Regions from separate parts of the Streptomyces sp. NPDC007095 genome, predicted to be linked through region 3. Evidence: riboswitches for the same ligand, from Rfam matches in the RefSeq annotation. Region 3 holds a riboswitch; each other region holds the start of a gene.
The links. Region 3 has a riboswitch for cyclic di-AMP ahead of ABZ656_RS00630 (LysM peptidoglycan-binding domain-containing protein). Riboswitches for the same ligand answer to the same signal wherever they lie in the genome.
Positions count from the first base shown of each region.

Region 1 (6,335 bases), on a different contig from region 3:
CCCGCGCGGTTCGAACGGCCGGACACACTCGACCTCTCCCGCCGTGACAACCAACACCTCGGCTACGGCCACGGCATCCACTACTGTCTCGGCGCCCCGCTCGCCCGGCTGGAGGGCCAGACCGCGCTCGCCACCCTCCTCACCCGTCTCCCCGACCTTCGACTCGCGGGAGATTCAGCCGATTTGCGCTGGCGCGGTGGTCTCATTATGCGCGGATTGCGCACGCTTCCAGTGGAGTTCACGCCTCCGGTACCGGTCTCGCGATAGCGGGCGACCATACACCCGCGGGCCCGCAAACCTGACACGCTCTCAACTCTGTGATCTTCACGTGATCTGCGCTGCATCGACTTGTGACAAGTGTTCGGGTGCGGATACGTTCACTCGTCAACGCGACTCACACGTCGCGTAGTCACCTGCTGTCACGCGAAAGGCTTCCGCATGCTCTCCGGGAACGGCCGCCATCGTCGCCCCCGTCAGGCCCCGGCCCTCATCGTCGCGGCAGGAGTGACCGGATCCGCCATCGCGATCCCGTTGCTCGGTGCCACCGGCGCGAGCGCGGCCGACGGCACCACGTGGGACCGGGTCGCCGAGTGCGAGAGCGCCGGCCAGTGGAGTGCCGACAGCGGCAACGGGTACTACGGCGGGCTCCAGATCAGCCAGGCGGACTGGGAGAAGTACGGCGGTCTCACCTACGCGTCGAGCGCCGACGAGGCCAGCCGCTCACAGCAGATAGCCATCGCCGAGAAGCTCCTCGACGACCAGGGCCTCACCCCCTGGCCGACCTGTGGACCGCTCTCCGGGCTGAGCAAGAACTCGGGCGACATCCTGGTCGACACGGGCGTGGCGAACGATTCGTCCAACGGATCGAATTCGTCCCGTTCGTCCCGTTCCTCCGCGACTTCGACTCCGTCTGCCTCGTCCGGCTCGACGTCCGGTTCGTCTTTGTCTGATTCGTCGTCGTCCGACTCGTCTTCGTCCGGTTCGTCCTCGAAGGCGACCGGGAACGCGACCGAGAACACGACGAAGGCCGACACCGGCGGCGGCGATCAGGGAGCGGACAACTCCGACACGGAATCGACGAAGGGCGACAACTCGGGCAACTCCGGCCAGGGCGACGACTCTTCCGGCGCGTCCGAGAACGCGACGGCCGGCGCCGGGCGCCACCGTGGCGGCGACGCGGACGAGAACACCACCGACAGCGCCGTGGACGGCCGCACCGACGACCCCTCCGGGCGGCACGCCTCGCGTGGCGCCGGCGCCTCCCGTGATGTCGTCGACGGCTCCTACGTCGTGCGCGCCGGAGACAATCTCTGGACCATCGCGGACGCCCTCGACCTCGAAGGCGGATGGGCCGAGCTGTACGACGCGAACAAGAAGACGGTCGGCGTCGACCCGAACCTCATCCTCCCCGGTCAGAGCCTTGCAGTTGGTGCTGAATCGGGCGAAAAGTAGGGGCAGTTCGCGTCATGGTTCGCTGTGTAATGTCCGGTTTGGCGCGAGTGAGAGATGGATCTCAAAGGCCCTGATCGTCTTTGGAATTCAGCCGATCGACTGCTTACGGTCATGACCGCTCGCCACAGCGGGCCCCGACGGTCGCCAACGCCGAATCCTGCCAACGGCCGTACGGGAACAGTCGACGCGTCAGCGCCGTAGGCAGGAGCGGGGGACCCAAGGTAAGTGCCGCACCCGGTAGTTGACCGGGAGCGGCTCGGGGTGAAGCCGAGCGCTCAGAGCGCACGGCCGGGCACTCACCCGCCCGAACCCGACAGCTCACCTCGCAGGCGTCGGTGAGGGGATCTCTCCATGCTGTTTTCCAGCAAGGGCAAGCACCGCCGTCCGACCGTTTTCAACCGGACCACCCGTGTCGCCACGCTCGCCGGTGTCACCGGTGTCGCCATCGCCGCTCCGCTGATGGCGGCCGGCAACGCCTCCGCCGCCACCGCCTCCGAGTGGGACGCCGTCGCCCAGTGCGAGTCCGGCGGGAACTGGTCCATCAACACCGGCAACGGCTACTACGGCGGTCTGCAGTTCTCGGCCTCCACCTGGGCCGCGTACGGCGGCACCGCGTACGCCGCGACCGCCGACCAGGCCTCCAAGTCGCAGCAGATCACCATCGGCGAGAAGGTCCTCGCCGCGCAGGGCAAGGGCGCCTGGCCGACCTGCGGCACGGGCCTGTCGGGCGCCGCGTACACCGGCGGTGCGAGCACCCCGTCGACTTCGTCTTCCTCGAACAGCTCCTCGTCGAACAGCTCGCCGAGCACCAGCACGGCCACCCGCTCGACGGACACCGCGGCCTCCCGTTCGGCGTCCCGACCGGCCGCCGAGAAGACCGTCTCCACCCCGACCGGCAAGAAGGTCAAGAAGGGTGACGGCGAGTACAAGGTCGTCAAGGGTGACAGCCTCAGCTCGATCGCCGAGAAGAAGAAGGTCAAGGGCGGCTGGCAGCAGCTGTTCAAGCTGAACAAGGACATCGTCGACGACGCCGACTTCATCTACCCGGGTCAGCGGCTTCACCTCGGCTGATGATCGGCAGCTCCACCTCAGCCGAATGACAGGTCCCTCATGAAAGGGGTCTCCACACTGGAGACCCCGATGAGGGTCACCCCCGTCCCCACGGGCCCCCCGCTCCGGTGCGTGTTCCCCCGTATGCACCGGAGCGGGGTTTTTCATGTCCGGCGTTTCGTGCCGAGCGTTTCGTGCCGAGCGTTTCGTACCCGGATTTCGGTACCCGTTTTTGTTCCGTTCTGGAACAATGTGTACGTTCAGTTCTGCCCAAGGGGTGGGCGACCGGCTGGCCGATCCCCCCGAGGCGGTTAGGCTCATGTCGCGAAGCCATCACAGGCTCCGCGTACCCGCGTCACATCCCAGAAGGAGATGCTCGTGCCGTCCATCGACGTCGTCGTAGCCCGGGAAATCCTGGACTCCCGAGGCAACCCCACGGTCGAGGTCGAGGTCGGCCTCGACGACGGCAGCACGGGTCGTGCCGCCGTTCCGTCCGGCGCGTCCACCGGCGCCTTCGAGGCCATCGAGCTGCGTGACGGTGACCCCAACCGTTACGGCGGCAAGGGTGTCGAGAAGGCCGTCCTCGCCGTCATCGAGCAGATCGGCCCGGAGCTCGTCGGCTACGACGCCACCGAGCAGCGCCTGATCGACCAGGCGATGTTCGACCTGGACGCCACCGACAACAAGGGCTCGCTCGGTGCCAACGCCATCCTCGGCGTCTCGCTCGCCGTCGCGCACGCCGCCTCCGAGGCGTCCGACCTCCCCCTCTTCCGCTACCTGGGCGGCCCGAACGCGCACCTGCTGCCCGTTCCGATGATGAACATCCTGAACGGCGGCTCGCACGCCGACTCCAACGTGGACATCCAGGAGTTCATGATCGCCCCGATCGGCGCGGAGTCCTTCTCCGAGGCCCTGCGTTGGGGCGCCGAGGTCTACCACACCCTCAAGAAGGTGCTGAAGACCAAGGGCCTGTCCACCGGCCTGGGTGACGAGGGCGGCTTCGCCCCGAACCTGGAGTCGAACCGCGCCGCGCTCGACCTCATCCTCGAGGCCATCAAGCAGGCCGGTTACATCCCCGGTGAGCAGATCGCGCTCGCGCTCGACGTCGCCGCGTCCGAGTTCTACAAGGACGGCAAGTACGAGTTCGAGGGCAAGTCCCGCTCGGCCGCCGAGATGACCGAGTACTACGAGGAGCTCGTCTCCGCGTACCCGCTGGTCTCCATCGAGGACCCGCTGTACGAGGACGACTGGGCCGGCTGGAACGTCATCACCGAGAAGCTGGGCGACAAGGTCCAGATCGTCGGCGACGACCTCTTCGTCACCAACCCGGAGCGCCTGGCCCGCGGCATCGAGGAGGGCTCCGCGAACGCCCTGCTCGTCAAGGTCAACCAGATCGGCTCGCTGACCGAGACCCTGGACGCCGTCGAGATGGCCCAGCGCAACGGCTTCAAGTGCATGATGTCGCACCGCTCCGGCGAGACCGAGGACGTCACCATCGCCGACCTCGCCGTCGCGGTGAACTGCGGCCAGATCAAGACCGGTGCCCCGGCCCGCTCGGACCGTGTCGCCAAGTACAACCAGCTGCTGCGCATCGAGGAGATCCTCGACGACGCTGCGGTGTACGCGGGCCGCAGCGCCTTCCCGCGCTTCAAGGGCTGACACCCGCCGAGGGTCAAGCCTTAGCCAGTCGTACGTACGTCCCCGTACCCGGTCCCGTACCGTGTCCGGGGACGTACGCGCGTGTGAACGGGAGGCGGGACATGGCCGTGAAGGACCGGGACCGGTTCTCCACCGCGACCAGGCTGAAGCTGCTCGGCGAGCAGACGGCGGCCCGGGTCTACCGCTCGCAGACCAAGCGCCAGGCCCGCCGCTCGCGCCTGACCGGCCGCGCCGCGCTGCTGGCTCTCGTACTCTGTTCTCTGATCGTGGCCCTCGCGTACCCGATAAGGCAGTACGTGTCCCAGCGCGCCGAGATCGCCGATATGGAGCGGCAACAGGAGCAGGCCCGCGCCCGAGTCGAACAACTGCGCGACCTCAAGGCGCGCTGGCAGGACGACGCGTACGCGAAGCAGCAGATCCGGGAACGGCTGCACTATGTGATGCCGGGCGAGACCGGATACATCGTGATCGACCCGGACGCGGCGAAGCAGTCGCGTACGGATCTGAGGGTGGCAGCCCGCCCCTGGTACGCCAACGTGTGGGACGGCGTCGACAAGTCGGACCACTCCGACCGGTGAGCTGATGGCCGGTGACCTGACGACCGGTGACCTGACGACCGGTGAACCGGTGAACCGGTGAATCGAAGAAGAAAGAGACTTGAGCACAGGCATGGAAACGCCCCCGCCGCCCACCCCGCGCACCGAGCCGACCGACGCGGACGTCGAGGCCTTCAAGCAACAGCTCGGCCGGCCGCCGCGCGGGCTGCGGGCGATCGCGCACCGCTGTCCCTGCGGTCAGCCGGACGTGGTGGAAACGGCGCCCCGGCTGCCGGACGGTACGCCGTTCCCGACGACGTACTACCTGACGTGCCCGCGCGCGGCCTCCGCGATCGGCACGCTGGAGGCCAACGGCGTCATGAAGGAGATGACGGACCGGCTGGCGACCGATCCCGAGCTGGCCGCCGCGTACCGGGCCGCCCACGAGGACTACATCGCGCGGCGCGATGCCATCGAGGTGCTCGCGGGCTTTCCGAGCGCCGGCGGGATGCCGGACCGGGTGAAGTGTCTGCATGTGCTGGTGGCGCACTCGCTGGCCGCGGGGCCGGGGGTGAATCCGCTGGGCGACGAGGCGATCGCGATGTTGCCGGAGTGGTGGCGCAAGGGTGCGTGCGTGGTGACGGCGGAGTCGCCGTCCGAGGGAGAGTGAGGGGGCAGCGCCCCCTCCTCCCGGTGCGTGTTCTGTCTGCGGGTGGGTGGAGGTCGGGCGCGTGGTTCACCACGCCCCCCAAGGCGGGGCTTCGCCCCGACACCCGGCCTGCGCCGAGTGCTTTGTCCGCGGGTGGGTGGGGGTTGAGCGCGCGGTTCCCCGCGCCCCTGGGGGGTGGGCGCGCGGTTCCGTCCGCCCCTGAAGGGCCGGGGCTTCGCCCCGGGTCCCCGGACCGCTCGCACGTCGTCGAACCGAATTCACGAGCAGGAGACAACAACCGATGACCAGGGTCGCCGCCATCGACTGCGGTACGAATTCGATCCGCCTCCTCGTCGCCGACGCGAACCCGGCGACGGGAGAACTCGTCGAGCTGGACCGCCGGATGACGATCGTCCGGCTCGGCCAGGGCGTCGACCGCACCGGACGCCTCGCCCCCGAGGCCCTGGAGCGCACCTTCGCGGCCTGTCGCGAGTACGCGGCGGTCATCAAGGAGCACGGCGCGGAGCGACTGCGCTTCGTGGCGACCTCCGCCTCCCGCGACGCGGAGAACCGGGACGAGTTCGTGCGCGGCGTGCTGGACATCCTGGGCGTCGAGCCCGAGGTCATCACCGGTGACGAGGAGGCCGAGTTCTCCTTCATCGGCGCGACCAAGGAACTGACGGGCCGGGACGACCTCGCCAAGCCCTACCTGGTCGTGGACATCGGCGGCGGGTCCACCGAACTGGTCGTGGGCGACGACCACGTGCGCGCCGCCCGCTCCGTGGACATCGGGTGCGTACGGATGACCGAGCGGCACCTCGTGCACGACGGGGGCGTCAGCGACCCGCCGACCCCCGCCGAGACCGAGGCCGTCCGCGCCGACATCGAGGCGGCCCTCGACCTCGCCGAGCGGACGGTCCCGTTGCACGAGGCCCACACGCTGGTCGGCCTCGCGGGTTCGGTCACCACGGTCGCGGCCATCGCGCTGG
Region 1 covers NZ_JBEYFS010000033.1:17,109-23,443, reverse strand. Annotated here, with positions in the region: gene ABZ656_RS14065 (cytochrome P450) at 1-267, shown strand, start outside; gene ABZ656_RS14060 (transglycosylase family protein) at 439-1,452, shown strand; cyclic di-AMP (ydaO/yuaA leader) riboswitch at 1,636-1,799, shown strand; gene ABZ656_RS14055 (transglycosylase family protein) at 1,804-2,523, shown strand; gene eno (phosphopyruvate hydratase) at 2,875-4,161, shown strand; gene ABZ656_RS14045 (septum formation initiator family protein) at 4,263-4,739, shown strand; gene ABZ656_RS14040 (DUF501 domain-containing protein) at 4,831-5,367, shown strand; gene ABZ656_RS14035 (Ppx/GppA phosphatase family protein) at 5,648-6,335, shown strand, end outside.
Region 1: linked by a shared signal. The riboswitch ahead of ABZ656_RS14055 (transglycosylase family protein) and the one ahead of ABZ656_RS00630 (LysM peptidoglycan-binding domain-containing protein) in region 3 are both predicted to bind cyclic di-AMP.

Region 2 (6,335 bases), on a different contig from region 3:
TACGCCACCCTGCCCGAGCTCACGGCGGCACTGGAGGTCAGCGTGTGCCGCGACCTGGAGGACGTGGCCGACACCGAGCACGACCCGGGCGAGCACTTCACCACCGCGCTCGTGCTCGACATCCCCGACAAGGGGCCGGAGGCCTGCATGATCAACTGCGGCCATCCACCGCCTCTCCTGCTGCGCGACAGCGAGGTCACGGTCCTGTACGCGCGCCACCCCGTCCCCCCTCTGGGCATGTGCGAGCTGCCCGCCGCGAGCCACCGCCCCGACCCGTTCACCTTCGAATCCGGTGACATCCTCCTGCTCTACACCGACGGCGTCATCGAAGCCCGCTCACCGTCGGGCGCCTTCTACCCGCTCGCCGAGAGGGTCGCCTCCTTTCCCACCGCCAGCCCCGACGCCCTGCTGCGGCACATCCACGACGACCTCCTCGCGCACGTCGGCGACCACCCCGGCGACGACGCCGCCCTCCTGATCATCGAACGCGCCGCCTCCCACCACCCGCATCGACCGCACTTCACCACCCGCCCCGCCGACGGCCACCACCGGCTCCATGCCGGCGGATCGCCCCCGCCGGCGGAACGCTGACCTCACTCCCTGGCCATGTCCGACTCCGCCGCGCTCGCCGCGGAATCGGCGTCGTCGACGAGTTTCCGCAGGTGACCGAGGTCCGCGGAGGAAGTGGGCGCGGGCTGCCGAGTGGCCTGCGTGCCCTGCGCGGTCCCCGTGCCCTGCGTGCTCTGTGCACTCTGCGCGTTCCCGCCGTGGCCGCATCCGGCCAGGAACAGCAGGGCGGCCAGTACCGCCGGCACGGTGTGGCGCGCGCGCATCAGTTCGTACGACCGTTGTCGTGGGCGCCGCACCACTTCTCGACGTCGGCCAGGTCCTTCCGGCGGGTCTCCAGGGTGGGGACCAGGGAACGCCGGAAGGTGAGCCGGTCGTTCAGGTAGGTCTCGATCTGGGTGTGGCCCGCGGACTTGGCGTTCGTCACCCGCTGCTCGAGACGGGCGATGGAGCCGCGCCGGGAAGCGTCCGCGCGCAGCCGGGTGAGGATCCGGTCGATCCGCCGGTCGATCTTCGGCGCGCGCTTGCAGAGCGCCGCCGCGCCGTCGCCCGTGGGGGTGCCGGACGGCGCGGGAGTCGCGGCGTCGGCCGTGGCCGCGCCGACGGCGCCGAACAGCGACCCGGCGGCGACCAACGAGACGACCGAGATCACGGTCTTCCTGGTGCTTGGCATGACGAACTCCTCCGCGTTCACGGGCGACTGCCCTCTCGCCGGGAAAGCTAGGAGCCGTCTTTGTGGAATTCTTGTGGCCGGTCGGCGGTCGTGATCATCCAGTTGCGCGGGAGCGGAAGCGTGGCCCCCGCGTCCGCGGTGCCGTCGCTCAGCGGCAGGGTGACCTCGACGCGGGTGCCCGGACCCGTGGGCCGGTCCAGTACCCGGATCCCGCCCCGGTGCAGGGCGATCTGCTGGGCGACCAGGGTCAGTCCGAGGCCGGAGCCGGGGCTGTCCGGTCGGCGGCGGAAACGTTCGAAGACCTCGGTGCGCAGCGCGGGCGGGATACCCGGGCCCCGGTCGTCGACGACGAGCAGCGCGTCGGCGCCGCTCGCGCGCAAGGTCACCTCGACCTGCGGAGGCTGCCCGTCCGTGTGTCCGTGGACCAGGGCGTTGACGAGCAGGTTGTCCACCAGGCTCCGCAGTCCCGCCTCCCAGCCGTGCACACGCAGTCCCGGTACGCAGTGGCCGGCCACGCGTGCGTGCGGATGGCGTCGCCGCTGTTCCTCCGTGCTCGCTTCGACGAGGTCGGCGAGGTCGACCGGGCCGAAGGCGTCCGCCTCGACGAGGTCTGCGCGGCCGAGGTCGCGCAGCATGACGAGGACCCCGAGGAGGCGTGCGTGTTCGCGGCTCAGGTCGTGCAGCACTTCGTCGCGGTCGGGTCCGGCGAGTTCCGGATGCTCGGTGAGGATCTCCAGGTTGGTCTGCATGCTCATCAGCGGGGTGCGCAGTTCGTGCGAGGCCGCCGAGGCGAAGGAGCGGGCCGTGGCCAGAGCCTCGGCGGTCCTGGCCGCCTGCTCGTCGTAGCGGGCCAGGACGGTCTGCAGGGTGCGTGCGAGGTCGTCGACCTCGGCGATCCGCGTCGGGGTGTGGTCCAGGCGGGTGGAACTGGAACGGGGGTCGAGGCCACTCGCCCGGCGTTGCAGACGGCGCAGCGGTGTACTCGCCCGAGTGGCGACGGCCCAGGCGAGCAGCCCGGACAGCGGTGCGGCGAGCAGGGCGACGGTCACCGCGCGCCGTCGGACCAGGCGCACCTGGGTGTCTGCGGCGGTGTCGGACGCGAACAGCCAAAGGGTGCCGCGCACACCCGGGCGCGACCCGGTCACCCGGGTCGACAGGATCCGCCAGCTCCTGCCGTCGGCACGGAGGGTGACCGGGACGGGAGCCCTCACGGGCAGCGCCACGTCGGCCGCCGGTTGCGGGCCGCCCGTGAAGGTCCCCTCGGGGCCGGTCAGCCGTACGCCCACGTCCAGGGCCGAGGTGAAAAGCCGGCGTTCGCGGGCCTGCTCCACCGCCGCCGAGCGGTCGGCGGCGCTCGCGCGCAGCAGCCCCCGGGCGTCCTTGGCTACGGCCACCGCGCGCTCACGCAGATGCGTGTCCTGCTGGTCGTGCAGATCCGCGGCGACCAGCCGCAGCAGCAGCCAGCCGGTGGCCAGAACCAGTACGGGCACGGTGGCGCCGACGGCCAGCGCGATCCGCGTGGACAGTCTCACGGCCGCTCCCCCGGGTCGTCGTCGCGCAGGACGAAGCCCACGCCTCGTACGGTGTGGATGATCCGGGAGCGCCCCGACGTCTCCAGTTTGCGGCGCAGATAGCTGACGAAGGTGTCCACCGCGTCGGTGCGCACCTCGAAGTCGTAGCCCCATACGCGATCGAGGAGCTGGTCCCGGCTGAGCACGATGCCTGCGTTGCGGGCGAGGAAGTGGAGCAGCTCGAACTCGCGTCGGGTCAGTTCCACCGGCCGCCCGTCGAGGCTCACCCCCCGGGCCGCGGGATCCAGGAGCAGCCCGCCGACCCGTACGCTGTCGCTGTCCCGTGGCGGCCTGCGCCGCAGCAGTGCCTCCAGGCGCAGGACCAGTTCCTGCAGGGCGAAGGGCTTGACGAGGTAGTCGTCCCCGCCCGCCTGCAGGCCCGCGATCCGGTCGGCGGTCTCGTCGAGTGCGGAGAGCATCAGCACGGGTACGTCGTTGTCCTCGTCCCGCAGTGTCCTGCACACCTCGATGCCGCTGAGGTCGGGCATCGAGATGTCCAGCACGATCACATCCGGCGGTGTCCGCCGGGCCACCGCCAGGGCCGGCCGGCCCCCGTCGGCCAGGTCCACGGTGAATCCGCCGAGCCTCAGTCCGCGCTCCAGCGAGCGGCGGATCGCCGCGTCGTCGTCCACGACCAGGACACGGCCGCGCTGCCCACTCATCACCACTGCCCCTCCCCGCCACACCCCGGCGCACCGCCGGGACTCGCCGCCGCCCATCGTGCATCAGCCGCGACGGTCCCGGCCCCGAGGGGCCGACCAAGGGATCGGTGAGAATCGCCCGGGCCGGCCCCGGTCGGCGTGTGCCCTCGCGGAGCGTGCCGGTTGCGCGGGGCCTGACCCGGCGGTTGCATACGACTGTGTCGATGGGTGTGGATGCGAGCGGGCGGGTCGGTCACGGGAAACGGTGGGCGGCCAGGGCCGCGCTGGTCGCGGCGGCGCTGGCGGTCCTGCTGCCGCTCGCTTACGGAGGCGTGGACGGCGTACTGCTGCTCCTGGCCGTGCTCCTCGGCGTGGCCGTCACGGCGGCGGCGCTGTGGTGGGCGCTGACCCGGCGCGGCCCGCTCCGCTGGGTGGCGGCCGTGCTGGCGGCCGTCGCGCCGGGCGCCGTGCTCACCCTGTTCGCCGTGGCCGGCCTGCTCTGGGCCGTCCCCGTGTCCCTGGCGCTGTGGACCGTGGCCGTCTGGAGCGGCCGGTACGCCCTGCGGAGCGACCGGACGCGCCCGCCGCGCCCGAAGGAACGCAGGGCACCGCCGCCGCGGCGCCCCTTCCTCCTCATGAACCCGCACTCCGGAGGCGGCAAGGTGGCGAAGTTCGGGCTGCGGGAGAAGGCGGAGCGGCTCGGCGCGCAGGTCGTGCTGCTCGACCCGGAGAAGCACCAGGACGTCACCGCGCTGGCCCGGGCCGCCGTCGCGGACGGCGCGGATCTGCTGGGCGTCGCCGGCGGTGACGGTACCCAGGCGCTGGTAGCGGCCGTCGCCGCCGAACACGGTCTGCCGTTCCTGGTGGTCTGCGCCGGCACCCGCAATCACTTCGCCATGGACCTCGGCCTCGACCGCGACGACCCGGCGACCTGCCTGGACGCCCTCACCGACGGCGTCGAACTCCGCGTGGACCTCGGCTTCGCCGGCGGCCATCCGTTCGTCAACAACGCCTCCTTCGGCGCGTACGCGGCGGTCGTGCAGAGTCCCGCGTACCGCGACGACAAGATCGGCACCATCCTGGACCTCCTGCCCGACCTGCTCACCCGCCAGCGCGGGCCGCGACTGACCGCCCGCGCCGGCGACACGACGCTCGACGCCCCGCAGGCCGTACTGGTGAGCAACAACCCCTACCGCACCAACGATCCGGCCGGTCTCGGCCGCCGCGAACGGCTCGACTCCGGGCTGCTCGGTGTCCTCGGCATCACGGTGGACAGCGCGGCCGAGGCCGCCGCGCTCGTACTGGACCCCGCGCCGGACGGACTCGCGGTCCTGACCACCCGTGTGGTGGTCATCGACGCCGACCGCGCGGAAGTCGAGGCCGGCATCGACGGCGAGGCTCTGGTCCTGCCCGCCCCGGTCCACTGCCGCGTCGAACCCGGCGCCCTGCGCGTCCGCGTCCCGAAGGGACGGCCCGGTGTACCCGAGGCCCAACCTCCCTTGGACTGGCGCCGGTTGCGGACGCTGGCGGCGACCATGGGGCGAACGGCGGTCGTGCGACATCCTGGTCGCAGCCGGAACGCGTAGACGAAGGTCACAATTACATATCGGACAGTTCGCGCTCCAATCTTCACACCAGGCACACAAATTGGCTAAGTTGGCGGCAGGCCGCACGACTCCCTCCGGCGAACCTCGCCGGGTCGCGCGACCTCCGCCGAATCCGATGCCCCTGTGGCAACCGGAACCAGGACCCAACCGACCTTGGGGTGAATCGGCCCGACTGCCCACTCGGGCAGGGCCGTAGGGCATGCCTTCCGGAATCTTCCGCCCGAACCCGACGGCCGACCCGGTAGGCGGAGTACGGAAGGAGTACGGCTCCCATGGCGCCGGAACGAACCCCGCGCCCTGGAGGCGGCAGCCTCCCTGGCATGCCCGACTCCGCACGCGCGACGGCCGCCCTCAGTGGCGCGGACGGTCCTAGCCGCGAGGAGGTGCAGCAGCGGATCAGCTCCCTCTACGACCAGGCCGAGAACGCCGTCGGGTTCGTCAACGGGACCCGCGCGATGACCACAGGGAGCCGAGGCCGCGTCAACCCGGCGCCGGAAACCGCGCGCAGGCGCCGCGACCCCGCCCTCGACGACATCACCAAGACCTGGTTCGACGCGGCGCGCACGCAGCTGGGTCCGTCCGCGCCGGCCAGGCTGCCGGCCGACCGGATGCCGAACCGCCGAGCCGAGGCGTGGCCCACGGGCCCGGCGAAGCGGCCGGAGGACGGGCTCACCAACCGCGGGCGGGAGTTGACCGCCCGCCCCGTTCTGGAGTTGACCGCAGGCCCCTCCGCCGAGGCGGCCGCCGGACCCGTGGCCGAGTTGACGGCCAGGGCCGTCACCGCGCTGCCGGCCGCGCCGGAGCCCGCGCCACAACCTGCGCAGGAGGCCGCCACGGCCCTGCTGCCCGCGGTGCCCGCGGTGCCCGCCGGGCCGGGGCAGTCCTCGTTGAAGACGTCCAAGGAGAAGATCCAGCGAAAGCTGGCGCTGGCCCGTGAGCTGGTGTCCAAACATGCCGCACAGTGGAACCCCGGGCCCGCGGCGGTCGAGTCACGTCCGGCCGAGGGTGCCTGGCCCACCCCGGAGGATCAGGCTCGCAACCAGGCCGCGGCGGAGTGGCAGCGACAGCAGTCGACCGCGCTCGGCCCGGACATGTCCCTCGGCGCCGGGATGCAGTTCGGCACGAACATGCCCACGGGTACGGGAATGCCGCTCGGCGCGGACACGTCCATGGGAATGGGAATGCCGCTCGGTGCGGGGATGCCCCTGGCCGCGGGGATGCTTCCCGGCGCGGACATGTCCCTCGGCAGAGGCGTGCCGCTGGCTACGGACATGTC
Region 2 covers NZ_JBEYFS010000034.1:2,256-8,590, forward strand. Annotated here, with positions in the region: gene ABZ656_RS14210 (PP2C family protein-serine/threonine phosphatase) at 1-591, shown strand, start outside; gene ABZ656_RS14215 (hypothetical protein) at 594-833, opposite strand; gene ABZ656_RS14220 (hypothetical protein) at 833-1,240, opposite strand; gene ABZ656_RS14225 (HAMP domain-containing sensor histidine kinase) at 1,288-2,772, opposite strand; gene ABZ656_RS14230 (response regulator transcription factor) at 2,769-3,473, opposite strand; gene ABZ656_RS14235 (diacylglycerol kinase family protein) at 3,677-5,038, shown strand; cyclic di-AMP (ydaO/yuaA leader) riboswitch at 5,154-5,323, shown strand; partial or broken gene ABZ656_RS14240 (hypothetical protein) at 5,380-6,335, shown strand, end outside.
Region 2: linked by a shared signal. The riboswitch ahead of ABZ656_RS14240 (hypothetical protein) and the one ahead of ABZ656_RS00630 (LysM peptidoglycan-binding domain-containing protein) in region 3 are both predicted to bind cyclic di-AMP.

Region 3 (6,335 bases):
CCTTGGCGCCCTGGTGGATGTGGAGCATGGTCGGCCCGCCGGTGCCGCGCCAGGTCACGGCGACGGACACCTTGTCCCCCTTGACCTTGATGAACTCCAGTGCCGCGCCGTCCTTGTCACCGACGGCGGGGCCACCCTGGACGGGCACCTCGTTGGCGCCACGGAGGCTGGTGGCGAGGATGGTGCCGCCGCTGCCGCCGACGACTCCGCTCTGCGCGACGATCGTCCGGTCGCCGTGCGCCGAGTGGCTCATGCCGCCGTGGTCACTGTGGTGGCTGCCGCCGGCGGCGACCGCCGGGATGACGGCGGCGGCCACACCGGCCGCGGCTGCCACCGCGACACCGGCCAGGACCAGGCCCTTGCGACGCATGTCCGACATGGTATTGAACGTGGCGTTCGATTCCATGATTCTTTTTTCTCCCCGTAATGCAGCTGACACCCCCTGCGTCAGCTTCTGTACGGGAGTACGGATCGATTCCTACCCTGGACTCAATCCAACAATGTGACGTGCGTCACACGCAAGAGGGTGTGGCCGGTACCGCGAAGGGCATACGCCAGTGGTCGCTCCGGGCGTCTATCCGGCCCGGTGCACCACCGCGTCCACCAGCTCCGCGAGCGTGGCCTTCGCGTCGCACTCGGGGAGCGGAACGAGCGCGGCCCGGGCCTCCTCCGCGTACCGCACGGTGTCACGGCGGGCCTGCTCCAGCGCGGGATGCGCCCGCAGCAGGGCCAGCGCCTCCGCGTGCCGGTCGTCGTCCGTGAGGTCGGAGTCGAGCAGCTCGCACAGCGCGATGTCCTCGGCGAGACCGAGCCGCTCCGCCCGCTCACGCAGCCGCAGCACCGGCAGCGTGGCGATACCCTCGCGCAGGTCCGTACCCGGCGTCTTCCCGGACTCGTGCGAGTCGGAGGCGATGTCCAGCACGTCGTCCGCGAGCTGGAAGGCGACGCCCAGCCGCTCCCCGTACTGTGTCAGCACGTCCACGACCGTCTCGTCGGCGCCCGACATCATCGCGCCGAACCGGCACGCCACGGCGACCAGCGAGCCGGTCTTGCCGCTGAGCACGTCGAGGTAGTGGTCGACCGGGTCGCGCCCGTCGCGGGGCCCCGCCGTCTCCAGGATCTGTCCGGTGACAAGCCGCTCGACCGCCTCGGCCTGGATGCGGACGGCCTCGGGCCCGAGGTCGGCCAGGGTGTGCGACGCGCGCGCGAAGAGGAAGTCGCCGGTGAGCACGGCGACCGAGTTGCCCCAGCGGGTGTTCGCGCTGGGCACGCCGCGCCGCGCGTCGGCCTCGTCCATCACGTCGTCGTGGTACAGGGTGGCGAGATGGGTCAGTTCGACGACCACGGCCGAGGGCACGACACCCGGCGCATAGGGGTCACCGAACTGCGCGGCGAGCATCACGAGCAGCGGACGGAACCGCTTCCCGCCGGCGCGCAGCAGGTGCTGCGCGGCCTCTGTGATGAAGGGGACCTCGCTCTTGGTGACTTCGAGCAAGCCCTCCTCCACAGCCGTCAATCCGGCCTGGACATCGGCTTCGAGAGCCTGGTCCCGCACGCTCAGCCCGAACGGCCCGACGACGGTCACGAGAGGTTCTCCTGTCTGCTGACGATCACATGGCGAACTCGGTCGATCATTCGGTCGATGACACGGTTTGTCGATGTGTCGCTGCCATCACTCAAGTCAGCGTATCCGGTCACGTTTCGATCACCACGAGCGCCCACCGTCCCCACTGCCGACTTCCTCCCGACTTCCCTCTCCTCCGCCATCCGATGTCCCCCGAGCGGCAGACAGTCCCACACCCGGGCGGTACGGGATCACGGACGGTATGTTCTTGATCAGTAGATTCAGCCGGATATCAGACGTATTGACTGATCGGACGGATTGAGAGCCGGCCGCCGACCGCCGAAGACGACCGGGGACCGGGGACGACCGCAGGGCACTGAGGACGCAGAGGACGCCGAGGACACCGCAGACACCGAGGACACCGAGGACACCGCAGACACCGCAGACACCGCAGACACCGCGATGAGCATGCACATCCGTACGTCCTTCTCGCACGAGACGACTCACGAGGATCCGTGGATCCCTCTCCCGGACGGCACCCGCTTGCACGCGCGCGCGTGGCGTCCGCTGACCGACGCACCCGTCCCCGCGCTCCTCGAATATCTCCCGGACCGGCTCACCGACCGGACCGCGCCACGCGACTGGCAGCGCCACCCCTGGTACGCAGGCCACGGCTACGCCTCCGTCCGGGTGGTGCCCGCGGTTACGGCAATTCGGAGGGCGTGCCGGCGGACCCGTACGGCGAGGGCGAGCGGGCCGACGGGGTGGAAGTGATCCACTGGCTGGCGGACCAGCCCTGGTGCAGCGGCACGGCAGGCATGTTCGGCGTCTCCCGGGGCGGCTTCACCTCCCTCCGGATCGCGGCCCTCGCGCCCGAACCGCTCAAGGCGATCGTCACGGTCTGCTCGACCGACGATCCCTATGACAACGACGGGCACCGCATGGGAGGTTCCGTCCTCGCCGTCGAGGCGGACGCACGGGCGGCCACGGCGCTCGCCGACGTCGCCCGTCCGCCGGATCCGGCACACGTGGGCCAGGCGATGTGGCGCGACATGTGGGTGAAGCGCCTGGAGACTGTGGAGCCGTTCATCCATACGTGGCTGTCCCACCCGACCCGGGACGCGTACTGGCGCCACGCCGGTGTGCGCGAGGACGGGGGATACGGAGGGATCCGGGCCGCCGTGCTCGCGGTGGGCGGCTGGCACGACCCGTACCGCGACACGGTGCTGCGGCTGGTCGAGAGCCTTCCCTCCGACCGCGTGCGCGGCCTGATCAGCCCTTGGTGCCACCAGTACCCGGACCGGGGCCTGCCGCCAGGCCCGGCGATCGGCTTCCTCCAGGAGACGCCGAGGTGGTTGGGACCACTGGCTCAGGCCGACCGATACGAGCGTCCCAGAGCCCGAGCCCGACGTGATCGGTCATCCCGACCTCTACGTGATCGGCGATCCCGACCTCGGTGCGATCAACAATCCCGGCCCCGACGGGACCGCCGATCGGGGCCCCGGCGCAACCGCCCACCCGGACGCCGAAACGACCGCCCACCCGGACTCCGGCACGACCGCCCATCCGAACCCCGGCACGACCGCCGAACCGGACCCAGACACGACCGCCCGTCCGAACCCCGGCACGACCGCCGAACCGGACCCAGACACGACCGCCCATCCGAACCCCGGCGTGAACAACCGTGACGTGATGGCGCAGCCCCTCCTGCGCTCCTACGTCATGGCCGCACACCCCCCGGCGACGACGTACCCGTCCCTCCCCGGCCGCTGGGTGGGCGACACCGCCTGGCCCTCACCTTCCGTGACCCCGATCGCGTACGCGCTGCGGGCGCACCGGTGCCGGTGCGCTCCCCTCAGCACACGGGCGTGGACGGGGGCCGTTTCCGTCCCGTCGGGAACGACGCGGACCTGCCGCCGAACCAGCGGGAGGAGGACGCGAGATCGGCCTGCTTCGAGTTCGAGGTCCCGGGGGAGACCTGGATCCTGGGGCGCCCGAGGGTCCGCCTCCGTCTGACGTCGCACTCCCCCCGGGGCCAGGTGATCGCCCGGGTGTGCGACTTCGCTGCCGACGGTTCCTCGACGCTGGTGACCTGGGGTGCTCTGAACCTGCCAGCGCGCTACGGCTCCGACCAGGCGGTCTCCTGGAAACCGGGCTCTACGGAGGACGTGGTTTTCGACGTGCCGGCCATCGGCTACGCGTTCCCGCCCGGCCACCGCATCCGGCTCTCCCTCTCCTCCGCCTACTGGCCATGGATCTGGCCCCAGTCTGGCTCGGCGGCGGGGTTCATCCTGGACCCGGCGGCCAGTTCCCTCGAAACTTCCGGTGCGAGCGCGCGAGTCGGACCCGGGGATCACCTTCGAGGAGCCGGAGCAGTCCGAACCCCCTGGGAGTGACGTCCCCGGCCACCCTTGACGAACCCCGCCCCGAACGCCTGGTCGCCCGTGACGTGGCGAGGGGCGAGTGGCGTGTGGAGGTCGACCCTCGCCAGGACGGCACCCGTGTCCACCCGGACGGCCTCGAATGCACGGAGGACGCCCTGGACACGTACACCATCGACGAGTCGGACCCGCTCTCCGCCCGCACCCGCTCGACGAGGTCGATCCGTCTGCACCGCCCGGAGCTGCCCTGGGAGGCCCGGGTCGAGGCACGCTCCGAACTCAGCTGCGGCGCCCGGGAGTTCATCACCTCGAACGAGCTGATCCGCAAGGACGGCAACGAGGTGGTCTTCCATCGGACGTGGGAGAGGAGAATCCCCCGGACGGCGGGCTGGAGTCCCGGCGGCGTCATGGGCAACCCCGAGGAGCACGGCGCGGACCGGTGAGTTCCTGATGGCCCTGGACGAGGGGATGCTCGCGTACTTCCGCGAGATGGCCGACGAGATGGTCACGCGCTTCGGGATCCCCCGGGCCGACTCGGTGGCGAGGGTCAACAGGGCTTACGCGGGGCAGGAGTTCGGCCCCTACCCGGACCTGATGTGCCACGAACTCCCCGAATACCGGGCCTACGGCATCTACTTCAAGCCCAACGCCGGCCGGCTCCCCGACGACGACCCCGACACGCATCTGTCCGCGTGGGAGGTGCGCCCGGCTCCGCCCGCGGCCTCACCGGCCGGGACACTCGAAGCCTGATGTCCGATTTGCCGCCAGTGCCGGTTTATTTCTGCTTGGTCGCGTGAGTTGGGTCACGCCCATACGGGGTGAACTCTTTATCCCCCCTTGACGACTCCCCCTTTGCACAAGGCAAGTTGAGTGTCACGTTCCGGATTAATCGGGCATTTTCTCCCATGTATTTCGCAGGTGAAAGCGATCTACACCGGGAAATCAGGGCTTGTTCCGGACATGTGCTCTCGCATACGTTCACGTCGATCCGGACGGACCGCCCAATCCTGCCGCCGACCGGAATATCCCAGCCACCCACACACGCACGGCAGGAGCGGGGGACCCAGGTAAGCCGCCGATCCGGACACCGGAACGGCTAGGGGTGAAGTCGCACACACGGTGCGGCCGGGCAGCTCCCGCCCGAACCCGACAGCTCACCTCGCAGGCACCGGAGAGGAATTCGCCATGTCCGCACGAGGCAAACGTCACAGCTTCAAGACCCACAGCATCCTCACGCGGGGCATCCTCGCCGCGGGACTGGGCGGAGTCACGCTCGTCCTCCCGATCATGGGCGCGACCTGCGCACAGGCCGCCGCTCCCACCGCCGCCACCACCACCGACGTCCAGCTCATCACGTACAAGGTGGTCGCGGGCGACACCCTGGCCAAGATCGCGCAGAAGTACCCCACGAGCGGTGGCGCGGCGAAGCTGTACGTCGCCAACCGCGCGGTCATAGGCCCCGACCCGTCGACGCTCCGCCCGGGCCTCACCCTGACCGTGGGCACCAAAACGGTCCAAACCCCCACCAAGAAGGCCTCGGCGCCCACCGCCACCAAGGCCTCTGCGAAGACGTACGCGAACAACCTCGACGGATGGATCAAGCACTCGCTGGACATCATGGCCCGCGCCAAGATCCCCGGCACCTACAACGGCATCCACCGCAACGTCATGCGCGAGTCCTCCGGGAACCCCCTGGCCATCAACAACTGGGACTCCAACGCCAAGGCCGGTATCCCCTCCAAGGGCCTCCTCCAGGTCATCGACCCGACGTTCAAGGCGTACCACGTGCCGGGCACATCGATGAACCCCTACGACCCGGTCGCGAACATCACGGCGGCCTGCAACTACGCGGCGGCGAAGTACGGCTCGATCGACAACGTCAACGGGCCCTACTGATAGGACTGGTGGGGCTGGCTGGGCCGGTAGGGCTGGTACGACGGCCGGGGCTGACGGGGCCGAGGAGACTCGGACGGCTGCCGGGGCTCTCGGGACTCCCGGAACCGATCCGTCCGGCACGGGAACAACCGCTCCAGTACCACCGCGATCCCGTCGTCCTCGTTAGACAGCGTCACTTCGTCGGCCACCGCCTTCAGCTCCGGATGGGCGTTGGCCATGGCGACCCCCCGGGCGGCCCAGTCGAACATGGGGATGTCGTTGGGCATGTCACCGAAGGCGATGGTGGCGGCGGGAGTGAGACCGAGGTGGGCGGCGGCGAGCGCCAGACCGGTCGCCTTGGTCACGCCGCATGGCTGGAGTTCGACGGTCCCGGGCCCCGACATGGTGACGGTGGCCAGCGAGCCCACCACACCCCGGGCCGCCGAGGCCAACTCGTCGTCGGACAGCGACGGGTGACGGAGCAACACCTTGCTGATCGGCTCCGTCCACAGGTC
Region 3 covers NZ_JBEYFS010000001.1:112,525-118,859, forward strand. Annotated here, with positions in the region: gene ABZ656_RS00610 (CHRD domain-containing protein) at 1-379, opposite strand, end outside; gene ABZ656_RS00615 (polyprenyl synthetase family protein) at 575-1,585, opposite strand; partial or broken gene ABZ656_RS00620 (CocE/NonD family hydrolase) at 2,033-4,388, shown strand; gene ABZ656_RS00625 (hypothetical protein) at 4,396-4,695, shown strand; cyclic di-AMP (ydaO/yuaA leader) riboswitch at 4,965-5,126, shown strand; gene ABZ656_RS00630 (LysM peptidoglycan-binding domain-containing protein) at 5,131-5,841, shown strand; gene ABZ656_RS00635 (HAD family hydrolase) at 5,835-6,335, opposite strand, start outside.